3 regions of the Bradyrhizobium sp. USDA 3240 genome follow, and region 3 is predicted to be linked to each of the others. Evidence: predicted binding sites of a transcription regulator. Region 3 holds the regulator's gene; each other region holds the start of a gene.
The links. Region 3 encodes HrcA, which represses chaperone genes, less so after heat shock. Its sites were predicted from a motif close to GTTAGCACTCNCNNNNNGNGAGTGCTAAC; they were not measured.

Region 1: ACVIGA_RS05265 (co-chaperone GroES) is a predicted target of HrcA. The motif match lies at 3,960-3,988, and genes of this name have one in related genera.
Region 2: ACVIGA_RS13750 (co-chaperone GroES) is a predicted target of HrcA. The motif match lies at 2,196-2,224, and genes of this name have one in related genera.

The regions. Positions count from the first base shown of each region.
Region 1 covers NZ_JBSSGD010000002.1:966,997-972,528, forward strand. Annotated here, with positions in the region: gene ACVIGA_RS05245 (MFS transporter) at 1-1,183, opposite strand, end outside; gene ACVIGA_RS05250 (NupC/NupG family nucleoside CNT transporter) at 1,300-2,550, shown strand; gene ACVIGA_RS05255 (cupin domain-containing protein) at 2,684-3,250, opposite strand; gene ACVIGA_RS05260 (usg protein) at 3,361-3,651, opposite strand; gene ACVIGA_RS05265 (co-chaperone GroES) at 4,032-4,346, shown strand; gene groL (chaperonin GroEL) at 4,402-5,532, shown strand, end outside.
Region 2 covers NZ_JBSSGD010000002.1:2,746,616-2,752,147, reverse strand. Annotated here, with positions in the region: gene groL (chaperonin GroEL) at 1-1,644, opposite strand, end outside; gene ACVIGA_RS13750 (co-chaperone GroES) at 1,805-2,101, opposite strand; gene ACVIGA_RS13745 (hypothetical protein) at 2,421-2,939, shown strand; gene ACVIGA_RS13740 (hypothetical protein) at 3,150-3,428, opposite strand; gene ACVIGA_RS13735 (hypothetical protein) at 3,611-4,090, opposite strand; gene ACVIGA_RS13730 (protein phosphatase CheZ) at 4,671-5,447, opposite strand.
Region 3 covers NZ_JBSSGD010000002.1:4,382,196-4,387,727, reverse strand. Annotated here, with positions in the region: gene ACVIGA_RS21400 (penicillin-binding protein activator) at 1-871, shown strand, start outside; gene hemW (radical SAM family heme chaperone HemW) at 1,065-2,222, opposite strand; gene rdgB (RdgB/HAM1 family non-canonical purine NTP pyrophosphatase) at 2,209-2,844, opposite strand; gene rph (ribonuclease PH) at 2,856-3,569, opposite strand; gene hrcA (heat-inducible transcriptional repressor HrcA) at 3,765-4,853, shown strand; gene grpE (nucleotide exchange factor GrpE) at 5,017-5,532, shown strand, end outside.

The DNA of each region.
Region 1 (5,532 bases), 3.4 Mb from region 3:
TCATCCAGAGCAGCGCGACGGCGACCGTCGCAACGCCGCCGAGCACGGCCGACGGCACGGCGCCGAGCAGCGCCGCGGTGACGCCGCTCTCGAACTGGCCGAGCTGGTTCGACGCGTTGATGAACAGGAAGTTCATCGCCCCGACGCGGCCGCGCATCTCGTCCGGAGTAGCAAGCTGCACCAGCGAGAAGCGGATCACGACGCTGATCGTATCGGCGGCGCCGAGCACCGCGAGCGCCAGCGCCGACAACCACATCCATTGCGACAGCGCGAACACCACCGTTGCGACGCCGAACACGATCACCGACTGGAACATGCGCATGCCGACGCGGCGGTTGATGGTGTGCCGCGCCAGCACCATGGTCACCAAGAGCGCGCCGACCGCGGGCGCGGCACGCAGGATGCCGAGCCCGAGCGGGCCGGTCTGCAGGATGTCGCGCGCGTAGATCGGCAGCAGCGCGGTGACGCCGCCGAACAGCACCGCGAACAAGTCGAGCGAGATGGTGCCGAGGATCGCCGGGTTGCTGCGAACGAAGGTGACGCCGGCATACAGGTCGTCCGACACCTCGCCGTTCTTCGCCGTCGCCCGCTGCAGCCGACCGATGCCGCCGGTCAGCACCGCGCCGAACAGCCAGAACACCATCATGATGCCGTAGGGCGCGCTCGGCATCAGCGCGTAAGCGAAGCCGCCCAGCGCAGGTCCGGTGATGGTCGCGACCTGCGCCGCGCCGCTCGAGATCGCGGTCGCCCGCTGCAGCGAGCCTTGCGGCGCGATCAGCGGCAACAGCGCGGCGGTCGCCGGGCTCTCGAACGCGCCGGCTATGCCGAGCACGAAGGTCGCAGCGAAGATCTGGATCTCGGAGATGGTGCCGGCGAATGTGCTTCCGGCGAGAAACAATGCGGTCAGCGCCTCTGCGACCTGGCAGGCCTGCACCACGCGCTTGCGTTCGAAGCGGTCGGCGGCGTGACCGGCGACGAACACCAATAGCGCCGTCGGTAGAAACTGCACCAGGCCGACCATGCCGAGGTCGAACGCGCTGCCGGTCAGATCATAGATCTGCCAGCCGATCGCCACCGCGCCGATCTGGCTGGAGAAGCGCGACAGGCTGCGCGACGACAAGAAGAACAGGAAAGGTCGGTGGCCCAGCAGATCGCGGGCGCCGGCCGGCGTGACGGAGGACATGCATGATTGCGTGGCTGAGCTCCTGCAACTTGTCAATGGATTCGGGATCAACGCGCAACAGCATTGCGCTGCGCGAGGCCCCTGCCCATAATCGCCCGAGGGTTCTTGGGGGCGTGATGCTGCAGTTGCAATCGGCGTTCGGCGTGGTGGCGTTGCTGGTGATCGCCTGGGCGTTGAGCGAGAATCGCTTGAAGGTGTCGCTGCGGCAGGCCGCGATCGGGCTTGTCGTCACCGTCGTCACCGCGCTGGTGCTGATCAAGGTGCCGCTGGTGACGCAGGCCTTCGGCGCGATCAACGATGCCGTCGGCACTATCGCCGCCGCAACGCGCGCCGGCACCGCCTTCGTGTTCGGTTATGTCGGCGGCGGCCCGGCACCATTCGATCCCAAGGCGCCCGGCTCGGATTTCATCCTCGCCTTCCAGGCGCTGCCGATCGTGCTGGTCATGAGCGTGCTGACGACGCTGCTGTTCTATTGGCGCGTGCTGCCGCCGGTGGTGCGCGGCATGGCCTGGATTCTCGAGCGCACGCTCGGCGTCGGCGGCGCGGTCGGGCTCTCCACCGCGGCCAATATCTTCCTCGGCATGGTCGAAGCGCCGCTCTTCATCCGCCCCTATCTGGCGCAGCTGACCCGCAGCGAATTGTTTCTGGTGATGACCGGCGGCATGGCCGGGATCGCCGGCACCGTGCTGGTGCTATACGCAACACTGCTGGCGCCGCTGATCCCCGATTCGGCCGCGCATTTCGTCATCGCCTCGGTGCTCGGCGCGCCGGCCGCCATTCTGGTCAGCCTGATCATGGTGCCGGAAACCTCCGCCAAGCGCACCGGCGGGTCGCTCGACGATCCCGATGTTCAGGTGTCCTCGACGATGGACGCGATCGTGAAGGGCACCGCCGCCGGGCTCGAGCTGCTGATGAACATCATCGCGATGCTGCTAGTGCTGGTGGCGCTGGTGTATCTCGCGAACGCGATCATCGGGCTGCTGCCCGAAGTCGGCGGCGCGAAGATCTCGCTGCAACGGCTGCTCGGCTACGTCATGGCGCCGGTGTGCTGGCTGATGGGCCTGCCGTGGCCGCAGGCGATCACGGCGGGAAGCCTGATGGGCACCAAGACCGTGCTGAACGAGCTGATCGCTTATGTCGACCTGTCGAAGCTCGGCCCCGACGCGCTCGATCCACGCTCGCGGCTGATCATGCTGTACGCGATGTGCGGTTTTGCCAACTTCGCGAGCCTCGGCATCATGATCGGCGGCCTCGGCATCATGGCGCCCGGGCGGCGCGACGAGATCAATGCGCTCGGGCTGAAATCGGTCGTCTCGGGCACGCTGACGACGTGCCTGATGGGGGCAATCGTGGGGATGATGACGTGACTTTTTCTTTGTCATTCCGGGGCGGCGCGCAGCGCCGAGCCCGGAATCCATCAAGCCGCAAGCCAAGTGGAGAAATGGATTCCGGGCTCGATGCTTCGCATCGCCCCGGAATGACGGCGGAGGGTGGCGGCGCCTACGCCTTCAGCTCCACCGTCTTGAACTCGGCCGGCAGGATCACCTCCAGCAGTTCGACGTCGTCGGAGTAGTCCAGGATCATGTGCCGGATGCGTGGCGGCTGGGTCCAGGCGCTGCCCTCTTTCATCAGCGTCTCGCCTTCGCCTTCCATGTAGGTCTTCACCCAGCCCTTGAGCACGTAGACCATCTGGAATTCGACGTCGTGGAAGTGCAGCTTCGACACTTCGTCCGGATTGCACGGTCCCTGCAGCCGGATGACATGCGCCTGCGCGAGGCCATGGGATGCTGCTGATATGCCGAGGTCGCGATACTTGGCGTAGGTGCGCAGCCCGTCGGCCTTGAAATCCTCTTCGCGGTGATGGCTGACGGCGACGCGCTGCTTGGGCCGCGCCTTGCTTGTCGCTTTCGGCGCGCTCTTCTTGGCCGCGGTGACGCGGCCCTTGGACTTGATGGTCTTGCGCGCGGACGATTTCGCGGATGATTTCTTGGCGCCGGCGCCAAGCCCCGACCATTTCTTCTTCACCGCGGTCTTGGCTGCGGATCTCGATGCCGTCTTCTTGGCCATTGTTCGCCTCCGTCTTTTTGTGACTGATGAAGGCTAACACAAGTCGCGCCGCACGAGGTGGGCAAAGGCGCATGCTGCGCCTTGCCCCCTTGCCTTGCCCGCTTTGCGGATCAATGCAGCCGGAACACGCCGTCGACGGCGCGCAGTTCGGCCGGCTTGACCAGTTTGGAATGCGCCACCGTCACCGAGAACAACGGGCCTTCGAGCTTCTCCTCCCAGAAGGCGAGGAAATCCCGCAGCGCCGGAAATTTCGGAAACAGGTCGTAGTTCTGCCAGACATAGGTTTGCAGCAACGAGGGATGGTCCGGCATCCGATAGAGGATTTGCGCCGTCGTTAGCCCATACCCCAGCAACTGCTTCCGGAAATCGTCGGAAACAACCCCACCAACTCGCGAGACCATGCCAACCTCCTGTGACGGAGCGCATTCACATGGCGGCCGACCCCCGCCGGACCACCGGCAATGGATGCGCTCACATGATACAAATGTGACGCACGCGACTGCCCCATCTCAAGCCTAAATGTTTAATAGGTTGTTGAAATTTCTTGCGTTAGCAGCAGCTTACCGCATCTGCTAATAGCCCTGGCGGCCTCCGCTGGCGGCATTAAGGATGCCGAAATGAAGCTGGCAGCCGTCATTCGCGAGTGCCAATTTTTCTGCTACAGCCACTTGCCCGCCGCCAAGGCTTGGCCTATCTCCTGCCCAGTCGGTCTGGCACTCGCTGGGCTGGACTGCTAAAACTCCAAAAATCTACAGAATCCGCAAACGTTTAGGAGGACTGCATGAAATTCCGTCCGCTTCACGACCGCGTCGTGGTCAAGCGTATCGACGCCGAAGAGAAGTCTGCTGGCGGCATCATCATTCCGGACAGTGCCAAGGAAAAGCCCTCGCAGGGCGAAGTGACCGCCGTCGGCCCGGGCGGCCGCGACGAAGCTGGCAAGCTGATCCCCATCGACCTCAAGGTCGGCGACCGCGTCCTGTTCGGCAAGTGGTCCGGCACCGAGGTCAAGATCGACGGTGAAGACCTGCTGATCATGAAGGAAAGCGACATCATGGGCGTGCTCGACGTCCCCGCTTCCAAGAAGAAGGCGGCCTAAGCGCCTCCTCCCTCCCCAAGATTCCTCTAGGACAACCTTCCAAGGAAAAATTCAGATGGCAGCTAAAGAAGTCAAATTCTCCGTCGATGCGCGCGACAAGATGCTGCGCGGCGTCGACATCCTCGCCAATGCGGTGAAGGTCACTCTCGGCCCGAAGGGCCGCAACGTCGTGCTCGAGAAGTCGTTCGGCGCTCCCCGCATCACCAAGGACGGCGTCACCGTCGCCAAGGAGATCGAGCTCGAGGACAAGTTCGAGAACATGGGCGCGCAGATGGTGCGCGAAGTCGCCTCCAAGTCCGCTGACGCGGCCGGCGACGGCACCACCACCGCCACCGTGCTCGCCCAGGCGATCGTGCGTGAAGGCGCCAAGTCGGTTGCCGCCGGCATGAACCCGATGGACCTGAAGCGCGGTATCGACCTCGCGGTCGAAGCCGTCGTTGCGGACCTCCAGAAGAACTCGAAGAAGGTCACCTCGAACGAGGAGATCGCCCAGGTCGGCACCATTTCGGCCAACGGCGATGCCGAGATCGGCAAGTTCCTCGCCGACGCCATGAAGAAGGTCGGCAACGAGGGCGTGATCACGGTCGAGGAAGCCAAGTCGCTCGAGACCGAGCTCGACGTCGTCGAGGGCATGCAGTTCGATCGCGGCTACATCTCGCCCTACTTCGTCACCAACGCCGACAAGATGCGCGTTGAGATGGACGACGCCTACATCCTCATCAACGAGAAGAAGCTCTCCTCGCTGAACGAGCTGCTGCCGCTGCTCGAGGCCGTGGTGCAGACCGGCAAGCCGCTGGTCATCGTCGCTGAAGACGTCGAAGGCGAAGCCCTCGCCACCCTCGTCGTCAACCGCCTGCGTGGCGGCCTGAAGGTCGCGGCCGTCAAGGCTCCGGGCTTCGGCGATCGCCGCAAGGCCATGCTGCAGGACATCGCGATCCTGACCGGCGGCCAGGCCATCTCGGAAGACCTCGGCATCAAGCTCGAGAACGTCACGCTGCAGATGCTCGGTCGCGCCAAGAAGGTGATGATCGACAAGGAAAACACCACGATCGTCAACGGCGCCGGCAAGAAGGCCGACATCGACGCCCGCGTTGCCCAGATCAAGGCGCAGATCGAGGAGACCACCTCGGACTACGACCGTGAGAAGCTGCAGGAGCGTCTCGCCAAGCTCGCAGGTGGCGTCGCG
Region 2 (5,532 bases), 1.6 Mb from region 3:
GAAGCCGCCCATGCCGCCCATTCCACCCATGCCGCCGCCGCCCGGCATTGCCGGCGCTGCGTCCTTGGGCAGTTCGGCGACCATGGCTTCGGTGGTCACCAGCAGGCCGGCCACCGAGGAGGCGTCCTGCAGCGCAGTGCGCACCACCTTGGCGGGATCGATGATGCCCTTGTCGACCATGTCGACATACTCCTCGGTCTGGGCGTCGAAGCCGAAGGTCTCCGACTTGTTCTCGAGGATCTTGCCGACCACGATCGAGCCCTCGACACCGGCGTTCTCCGAGATCTGGCGAACCGGAGCTTCGAGCGCCTTGAGCACGATGTTGATGCCGGCCTGGACGTCGGCATTGGGGTTGGTGAGACGGCCGACCGCCTTCTTGGCGCGCAGCAGCGCGACGCCGCCGCCCGGCACGATGCCTTCCTGCACCGCGGCGCGGGTCGCGTTAAGCGCGTCCTCGACACGGTCCTTCTTCTCCTTGACTTCGACCTCGGTCGCACCGCCGACCTTGATGACGGCAACGCCGCCGGCAAGCTTGGCAAGGCGCTCCTGCAGCTTCTCACGGTCGTAGTCCGAGGTGGTCTCCTCGATCTGCGCCTTGATCTGGCCAACGCGGGCGTCGATGTCCTTCTTCTTGCCGGCGCCCTTGACGATCGTGGTGTTCTCCTTGTCGATCACGATCTTGCCGGCGCGGCCGAGCATGTTCACCGTGACGTTCTCGAGCTTCATGCCGAGGTCGTCGGAGATCAGCTGACCGCCGGTCAGGATCGCGATGTCCTCCAGCATCGCCTTGCGGCGATCGCCGAAGCCCGGCGCCTTGACGGCGGCGACCTTCAGTCCGCCGCGCAGGCGGTTGACCACCAGCGTTGCCAGCGCCTCGCCCTCGACGTCCTCGGCGAGGATCAGGAGCGGACGGCCCGACTGCACCACGGCTTCCAGCACCGGCAGCATGGACTGCAGGCCGGTCAGCTTCTTCTCGTGCAGCAGGATGTAGGCATCCTCGAGCTCGGCGGTCATCTTCTCGGCGTTGGTGATGAAGTAGGGGCTGAGATAGCCGCGGTCGAACTTCATGCCCTCGACGATGTCGACCTCGGTCTCGAGCGACTTGTTCTCCTCGACGGTGATGACGCCCTCGTTGCCGACCTTCTGCATCGCCTGCGCGATCATCTTGCCGATCGCGGCATCGCCATTGGCCGAGATGGTGCCGACCTGGGCGACTTCGGCGGAGGAGGCGACCGGCTTGGCGCGCTTCTCGATGTCCTTGATCACGGCGGCGACCGCGGTGTCGATGCCGCGCTTGAGGTCCATCGGGTTCATGCCGGCGGCGACCGACTTGGCGCCCTCGCGGACGATGGCCTGCGCCAGCACGGTCGCGGTGGTGGTGCCGTCACCGGCGGTGTCGTTGGTCTTGGAAGCGACCTCGCGGAGCATCTGCGCGCCCATGTTCTCGAACTTGTCGTCGAGCTCGATCTCCTTGGCGACGGTGACGCCGTCCTTGGTGATGCGGGGAGCGCCGAAGCTCTTCTCGATGACGACGTTGCGGCCCTTCGGGCCGAGCGTCACCTTCACGGCATTGGCGAGCACGTCGACACCGCGCAGCATGCGGTCGCGGGCGTCTCCGGCGAATTTTACGTCCTTGGCAGCCATTGATTTGAACTCCTGGAATGTCTGTGAATTGCTTGCCGCTTCCGCGCCCGTCATCGCCGGGCTTGACCCGGCGATCCATCTTTCGAAGAGCGATGGATGCCCGGGTCGAGCCCGGGCATGACAGCGGAGAGACTGGGCGCTCTCGAATTGGTCGTGGCGCTTACGCCAGCACGCCCATGATGTCGGACTCCTTCATGATCAGGAGCTCCTGGTTGTCGAGCTTGACCTCGGTGCCCGACCACTTGCCGAACAGCACGCGGTCGCCGACCTTGAGGTCGATCGGGATCAGCTTGCCGGCCTCGTCGCGGCCACCCGGGCCGACGGCGACGATCTCGCCCTGGGACGGCTTCTCCTTGGCCGAGTCCGGAATGATGATGCCGCCCTTGGACTTCTCCTCGGCATCGATACGCTTGACCACGACGCGGTCATGCAGTGGGCGGAAGGTGGATTTAGCCATGACGTTCCCTCTTGGAGGCTCGGTTTCAGGTCCGGTTCATCGAGACCGGCGTTGAATGCCGGCCCGGTCGGCGCCAGGCAGGACGCCCGGCGGATTTAGCAATCGTTGTGCGAGAGTGCTAATTGTGCGCCGGGAAATATGGCTTGGCGCAGTTTCTGTCAAGCAATCGGGTTAAGGCCTTGGTGAGGCCAATATAGGATGGTGGACCGGAAACCAAATCGTAGCGATGACGTAATTTTGTCAGACGTCATTGCTCCGCCTTAAGTTTTACGCTTGGCTGCATGACGGGTGCGGCCGGGAGATAGTTCGGGGGATGCATATGATCAGGTCACTCAACGCGCGATTGGTCGCACGGTTCGTGGCTGTCTCGGCGCTGACGACGCTTTTGGGGGCGTGCGGCAGCATGAGCCTGCCGTCGCTGTCGTCGAACCCCGAGCCGGGGCCTGTCGAACCGGGCGTGGCTCCGGAGATGCCGGCGTCGATCCGCCCCGACGAGATCGTCGGCCGCTGGGGCCTCGCCTCGTTCCAGAATCCAGCCGACCGCGCCCGCACCGAGGCCGCCGCACGCGGCCAGTGCAAGCAGCCTTATGTGATCGGCGCCGGCCAGAGCGGCGGCGTCATCATGCATCTGGCCGACCAGGCCACCCCGCAGGAACTGCGGCTGAAGGGTTCCCCGAGCGGCAAGAACTATATCGGCCCACCCGGACCTGTGCCCGGCGAGCAGGACCGCGAGATCATCTCGTTCGACGGCCGGGTCTTGATCACCCGCTTCGTCGACAAGGACGCCGCCGTCCGCTACGGCAACATGGTCTACGTCCGCTGCGCCCCGAGGGCGTGACGCGGCTGGCACGTCATTCGGGGTCGATGCGAAGCATCGAACCTCAGGTGCGCAATTGCGCACCGGGGAATCTCGACGTCATGGCCTCGCCGTAGGTCAAAACAAAAACCGCCGGCCCCGAGGGCCGGCGATTTCGTCTGTCCATGAACGAACCTCTGGGGGCACGAACCTTGCCGTGTCGCCCTGGGTTGTGACTTGCAAAGACCTGCTTTATCGCCGGACCCCAACCCGATTGACGCCACCATTCAGGTTGCCGCCCGCGTGATGACGAACCGTAGCCCGCGCCACCGGACGAGGCCTTAGCACGACGCCTGCCCTCGCCACGCAACCGTTCGGATAGCCGACATACTGGCAGTAGACGACCGCCTTGGCCGGTGCCGGATTGAGCGCGACACCTGCTGCCCCCAACAGGAGGCTCGCCACGATCCCCGTAACCGTAACCGACCTGGTCGAAAAAAAGTTCGTCCGATGCATGGTGATCCTCTCCATCGCAAGCGAACCGACGATGATTGCGGCGGTTCAGGCGCGGCTGAAGATTTGGCTGGCAAAGGATAGGCGATGTTGACGTAGATCAACGCTGGGCGCGGCCCGCCACGATGTGCATCGATCTCTTCACATGAAAGAGGGCGGCTCACTGAGCCGCCCTCTTGTCGTGTATCGTTGCGCGGATCTCACTGACAGATGTAACTGTGGCCGTCGGCCATCTTCGTCATCGTGCCAGGTTCGCAGGTGATTCCATTGGCTGCCTTGTAGTCTGCCCATCCGGCATAACCGTAATACGGGCTGCCACCATAGTAGGCTCGTGCTGGATAGTAGGGCTGGCCAAAGTGGGGATCAGTCTGGGCGGCGTATGCATCGGTCCAGTTATTTGTGCCCCAGCCAGCATAGACCGGCGCAGTGGCGGCTGCCGTGGCAACCGCGGCCGTGGCGGCGATCCCCGCGCCGACTCCGTACCCGTACGCAGCGCGCCGGGTGTGGCGACGTGCAACGCCCGCGACGCTCACGGGCGTCAGCGGTCGGCCCACGCGCGCCCGGGCGCTTTCGACTGACGCCGAAATGCCGCCCTGCTCAGACCAGGTGATGGAGAACAGTGTCGCACAAGCGAAAGTCGAGAGCACAATTGCAGTATTTCTGACAATTCTTCGCGTCATGTTCGATCTCCAGTGTTGAGTAGTCCAGTGGCTCCCCCCAATCAGGTGATTCCTCAACAAGCCGCAGGTATCAGCGCCCAGGAAACCCGCCGTGCATCGTCACGGTTTCAATGACGGCCGCGCCGAGGCGAAGCCTGTTCGTCCTCGGATGCGCGCAACGAGCGGCCCGCAAAGCTGTACTGTGTGTTGTGTGAAAGTGCGAAGCCCCGCTCGGGGCGACCGGATTCACTCCGGAAGTCCGATGCAACCGGCACCCAATGTTGGTTCCCGGCACACGCATGACAATTTCCTCACACGCAGTATGCGCCTGCGACAGCAGACCTGCCAGTAAATTTGCAGGTGTCACAATTGGCACAAACTGCATGCGGTCGAGACAGAGGTTCTGACCGATGTGTCACCTGACGTGCATGCAAGGAAAGCTGCGCACAGAATTACTCACTCCTTGCAACGCGGCGACGCGATGATCTGGCAACTTTGTCTGGTGATCCCTCTCGGGCTCGACCACCGCTCAAACAAAAACGCCGGCCCTTGAGGCCGGCGCTTCTCGTTTTGATCCGACAAATCTCAGTTGAACATCGCGTCAGTTGAACATCGCGTCGATGTCGTCCTGCGAGGCGTGGCCGGCGTCGCCGTCGAGCTTCGGGCCGTTGAGCAGGCGGGCGTCGCCCTCGCGGGTGTCGACGATCGGCGGGACGTGGGTCTTGATGGCGTCGACGCCGCCCCAGATGTTCATCATCTCGTTGATGTGCTGTTCGATGAACTTCATCGTCTGCATCACCTTGCTGATGCGCTGGCCGGTGAGGTCCTGGAAGTTGCAGGCCTCGAAGATCGAGACCACGCGCTCCTGAATATCTTCGCTGAGCCGTTTCTGCTGGTCGGGCGTCACGTTGTTCGCGAGCGCGGTCGCGGCCTGGTCGATCGCTTCCACCGCCTCGAGGATCTGCTGGGTGGCCTGTTCGGTGCCGCCGACCACGGCGCCGAGCTCGCCATTGACCTTGGCCATCTCCTCGCCGTTGAAGCTCTTGCCGTGCAGCACGGCGATCTCGCGCTTGGTGCGGCTGATCGCGTCGTGGATCAGGTCGAGCTCGACCTTGAGCTTCTCGCACTGTTCGACCTGCGCGCGGTAGGTCTCGAGCAGCGCTTGCGTCTCGGCGACTTCGCGGGCGACGGCGGCATCGACGCTGTCGCCGGTGCGCTGCGCCGGTGCCGCGGCCATCTGGGCGCGGATCGAGCGAAGCTCAGCCATGATTTCCCGATGCATTGGACCGAGCTCGCCGCCGCCGGCAACTTCCGGCTCCGGCATCACGACTTCACCCATGGCCTGCTCGACACGAAAACGCTTCCGCTTCACTGACATGATTTCATTCCCGCCCCTTCACTGCAGTCCGTTCTAGCGAGAGGTGATTTAACGTCAGGTTCACGCGGGAACAGTTTGCGCCAAT
Region 3 (5,532 bases):
CAGCCCGCAGGGCGCGGCGCAGGGCACCCAGCAGGCGCTGTCCGAGGGCGCCGAGATCATTCTGGGACCGCTGTTCGCAGGCTCGGTGCCGCCCACCGCGCAACTGACGCGGCCGCGCGGCACCTCGGTGATCGCATTCTCCACCGATTCGAGCGTCGCCGGGCACGGCGTCTACCTCCTGAGTTTCCTGCCGGAGTCCGACATCAATCGGATCGTCGACTATTCCTCGGGGATCGGAAAACGCTCGTTCGCCGCGATGGTGCCTGATAACGCCTATGGCAACGTGGTCGAGGCCGCGTTCAAGCAGGCGGTCGGCCGCAAGAACGGCCGCGTCATCGCATTCGAGAAATATGGCGCCGATCGCGCGACGCCGGCGCGGACTGTGGCCCAGGCGCTGGGCCAGGCCGACGCGCTGCTGCTCGCCGACGACGGCGATTCGGTGGTCGCTACCGCCGATGCGCTGACCGCGGCGGGTGCCAATCTGCGCAACATCCAGCTGCTCGGTACCGGGTTGTGGGACAATCCGCGGGTGTTCGCGAGCCCGGTCCTGCAAGGCGGCCTCTACGCCGCGCCCGATCCGTCAGGTTTCCGCGGATTCGCCGGCCGCTATCGCGCCAAATTCGGCGGCGAGCCGGTGCGCACCGCAACGCTTGCCTATGACGCCGTGGCGCTGATGGCGGCGCTGGCACGCACCCAGGGCGCGCAGCGCTTTGCGCCGGAGACGCTGACCAATCCCTCCGGCTTTGCCGGCATCGACGGCCTGTTCCGCTTCCGGTCCGACGGCACCAATGAGCGTGGCCTTGCGGTCATGAAGGTGGCTTCGGCTGGAAGCACGCCGGTCGCAGGCTCGCCGAAGAGTTTCGGCGCCTGATTTCGTTAGGCGTTCGAGCTGCCCTGTCGAGGCGCCGATGCCCGCCAGCTACTTTGCATGGGGTTGTTTTCGATATTCTAGCGGCGTTCGCCTGGAGCGTTTTCGAGCGAAGTGGATACCGGTTCGCGTGAAGAAAACGCGTCAAAATAAGAATCCAGAGCCCCGTTCCGATTCAATCGGAACGGGATAGGCTCTAGGCGGCGAGATCCGCAACGACCGCGTCGAGCACCGGGAATCCCGACTTGGTCACGCGCAGCCGTCCGTCGGCATCGACGGCGATGGCGCCTTCCTCGCGCAGCATCGCGATCCGGTGCGGATCAAGCTTGCGGCCGGAGAGCTTCGCATAGCGCGTGGGATCGATGCCTTCGGCGAGCCGCAGCCCCATCAGGAGGAATTCGTCGGCGCGCTCTTCGCTGTTGAGGCTGTCGTCGGTGACGACGCCGTGGCCGCGTTCCTCGACGTTCAACAGCCAGGCCTCGGGGCGCCGCTCGGTCGCGGTCGCGTGCCTGACGCCGTCGATGTCGAGCCTTCCATGCGCGCCGGGACCGATGCCGGCATATTCCTCACCGCGCCAATAGACGAGGTTGTGCTTGCACTCCGCGCCGGCGCGGGCGTGGTTGGAGATCTCGTAGGCGGGCAATCCCTCGCGGGCGCAGACCTCCTGCGTCACGTCGTAGAGCGCGCGCGCGGTCGCTTCATCCGGGGTCTGCAATTTGCCGGCGGCATGCAGCCCGAAGAACGGCGTGCCTTCCTCGATCGTGAGCTGATAGAGCGACAGGTGCTCGGCCGCTTCCGAGATCGCCTGCTTCAATTCGTCCGCCCACATCTGCGGCGTCTGGTCGGGACGCGCGTAGATCAGATCGAACGAGTAACGGTCGAATGCGCTTCGCGCGATCGCAACCGCGTCGAGCGCCTCGCGCGCGGTGTGCAGGCGGCCCAATGCCTTCAGCGACGCATCGTCCAGTGCCTGCACGCCGAGCGAGACCCGGTTGACGCCGGCTGCGCGATAGCCGCGAAAGCGTGTCGCCTCGACGCTGGTCGGATTGGCCTCGAGCGTGACCTCGACGTCGCGCGAGACCCGCCAGTGCTTGCCGATCGCATCGAGCACGGCGCCGACGGTCTGCGGCTGCATCAGCGACGGCGTGCCGCCGCCGAGGAAGATCGAGGACACTTCGCGTCCCGGCACCCGCGCGGCCGTGGTCTCGATCTCGCGGGCGAACGCGCGCACGAAGCGCGCCTCGTCGACCGGCGCATGCCGGACGTGGCTGTTGAAATCGCAATACGGGCATTTCGACAGGCAGAACGGCCAGTGCACGTAGACGCCGAAGGCTTCTCGTTCAGCGTGGCTCAAGGCAAATCTCCGCGAGCTTCACGAAGGCGCGGGCGCGATGCGACAGGCCGAGTCCGAGCGGCGGCAGGCCGTGCTTCTCGATGCTGCTCATCTCGCCAAAGGTCCGCGTGTAACCGTCGGGCAGGAACGCCGGATCATAGCCGAATCCGGCGGTGCCGCGTGGCGGCCAGACCAGGGTTCCGTCGACCCGGGCCTCGACTTCTTCGAGGTGATCGTCCGGCCACGCCACGCACAGCGCCGAGACGAAGTGCGCACTTCGGCGGTCCGGCGCGATGGCGCCGCGCTCCTGCAGCAGGCGCTCGATCCGCGTCATCGCCGCCATGAAATCCTTGCCCTCGCCGGCCCAGCGCGCCGAGTAGATCCCGGGCGCGCCGTCGAGCGCGTCGACCACGAGGCCGGAATCGTCGGCGAAGGCCGGCAATCCCGTCGCCTTCGCCGCAGCGATGGCCTTGATCGCCGCATTGGCACGAAAGCTGTCGCCGGTCTCCTCGGGCTCGGCGAGACCGAGCTCGCCGGCCGACACCGCCTCGACGCCGTGCGGCGCCAGCAGTTCCCGCATCTCGGCAAGCTTGCCGGGATTGTGGGTGGCGATGACGAGCCTTCCGGTGATTCGGCGATGCATGGCCAATCTGACTACGCCACCGCGATCTTTTGCAAGTCGACCAGACGCGCGACACCTTTGCGCGCCAGGGCCATCAGCGCCAGGAACTCGTCCTGCGAGAACGGCGTCTTCTCGGCGGTGCCCTGCACCTCGATGATGCGGCCGTCGCCGGTCATCACGAAATTGGCGTCGGTGTCGGCCTCGGAATCCTCGGCATAATCGAGATCGAGCACCGGGGTGCCCTGGTAGATGCCGCAGGAGATCGCCGCCACGTTGTCGCGCAACACGTTGGTCTTCAGCATGTTGCGGGTCTTCATCCAGTTGATGCAGTCGGCCAGCGCCACCCAGGCACCGGTGATCGAGGCGGTGCGGGTGCCGCCATCGGCCTGGATGACGTCGCAATCGACCGTGATCTGGCGCTCGCCGAGCGCCTCGAGGTCGACGGCCGCGCGCAGCGAGCGGCCGATCAGCCGCTGGATCTCGACCGTGCGGCCGCCCTGCTTGCCGGCGGAGGCCTCGCGGCGGGTGCGTTCCAGGGTGGCGCGCGGTAGCATGCCGTATTCGGCGGTGACCCAGCCGCGGCCCTGGCCCTTCAGCCACGGCGGCAACCGCTCTTCCAGCGTGGCGGTCACCAGCACATGGGTGTCACCGAACTTCACCATGCAGGAACCCTCGGCATATTTGACGACGCCGCGTTCCAGCGACACAGGACGCAGTTCATCGGGCGCACGGCGGCTTGGCCGCATGGAAATCCTCCAGAATTCCGAGAGATAGGGCTGGGCGTGCTTGTAGGAGGGGGAAGCGGCAGCGGCAAGGGTTTTGGCAAGGGTTTTGGCGAGGGTTTTGGCCCCGGAATGGTCCGGGTGCCAGGGGGCCGAATGGATGCTTGTCACCGGCCTCCGGGAGCGACAGATTAGGCAGCAATTGTGAAGGACTGGAGTTTGACTCACCACGATCCGATAGGCCTGATCGCCCCGCATGCCGGGCTCGCCCAGCTCAATGAGCGGTCGCGCGACATTTTTCGTCAAATCGTCGAAAGCTATCTTGCGACCGGCGAACCGGTCGGTTCGCGCAACATCTCGCGCCTGATCGCATTACCGCTGTCGCCGGCCTCGGTCCGCAATGTGATGTCGGATCTCGAGCAGCTCGGCCTGATCTATGCGCCGCACACCTCTGCCGGCCGGCTGCCGACCGAACTCGGCCTGCGTTTCTTCGTCGACGCCCTGATGCAGGTCGGCGACCTCACCGAGGCCGAGCGGCAATCGATCCAGACCCAGCTCGCGGCGGTCGATCGTGCGCAATCGGTCGAGGCGGCGCTTGGCGAAGCGTTGACGCGGCTGTCGGGGCTGACCCGTGCCGCCGCCGTGGTGCTGACGCAGAAGTCGAATGCGCGGCTGAAGCACATCGAATTCGTGCGGCTGGAGCCGGAGAAGGCGCTGGTCGTGCTGGTCGGTGAAGACGGCCAGGTTGAAAACCGGGTGTTGGCGCTGCCGCCGGGCGTGCCGTCCTCGGCCCTGACGGAGGCGACCAATTTCCTCAATGCGCGGATCCGTGGCCGGACGCTGGCCGAAGCGCGGCTCGAGCTCGAGACGGCATTGACGCAGAACCGCGCCGAGCTCGATCAGCTGACACAGAAGGTCGTCGCGGCCGGCATCGCGAGCTGGTCCGGCGGCGCAAACGAGGACCGCCAGCTGATCGTGCGCGGTCACGCCAATCTGCTCGAGGATCTGCATGCGCTGGACGATCTCGAGCGCATCAAGTCGCTGTTCGACGATCTCGAGACCAAGCGCGGCGTGATCGATCTGCTCGGCCGTGCCGAGCGCGGCGAGGGCGTGCGGATATTCATCGGCTCGGAGAACAAGCTGTTCTCGCTGTCGGGTTCCTCCACCATCATCGCGCCCTATGGCGACGCCCAGGGCCGGATCGTCGGCGTGCTCGGCGTGATCGGACCGACGCGGCTGAACTATGCGCGGGTGATCCCGACCGTCGATTATGCCGCGCGCATCGTCAGCAAGATGCTGGGCGGCTGACCGGAGAGGATTTCGCTTTCATTTGACGGTTTTCGTTGCTCAAGCCGGAGGTCCCTGTTCCCGAAACCGGTATGTTGCGCTTGATTTTCGCCTCCTAAAGCACGATATCCCGGGCAGCAATCCCCAAGATTTGAACCGACGCGAGTTTTCGAGAAGGCAAGCCATGACCGATCCGAACCGGGCCAATGACAACACCGAGAATTCGGCGCCGACGGGTGAGCCCGTGGTCTCGAAGCCCTACATCATGCCTGACGATCCCGAGGTGGGATCGGCCGAGGCGCTGACCAAGGAACTGGCCGAGGCGCGCGACCGCACGCTGCGCACGCTGGCCGAGATGGAGAACCTCCGTCAGCGCACCCGCCGCGAGGTTGCCGACGCCAAGACCTATGGCATCACCGGCTTCGCCCGCGACGTGCTCGATATCGCCGACAACCTCCAGCGCGCGATCGATGCCGTGCCGGCCGAGACCAAGGAATCGGCCGATCCCGGCCTGAAGGCGCTGATCGAAGGTGTCGAGCTGACCGAGCGCTCGCTGCTCAACGCGCTGGAGAAGAACGGCGTCAAGAAGTTCGATCCGATCGGCGAGAAGTTCGATCCGAACTTCCAGCAGGCGATGTTCGAGGTGCCGGACACCTCGGTGCCGTCGGGCACGGTGGTGCAGGTCGTGCAGGCCGGCTAC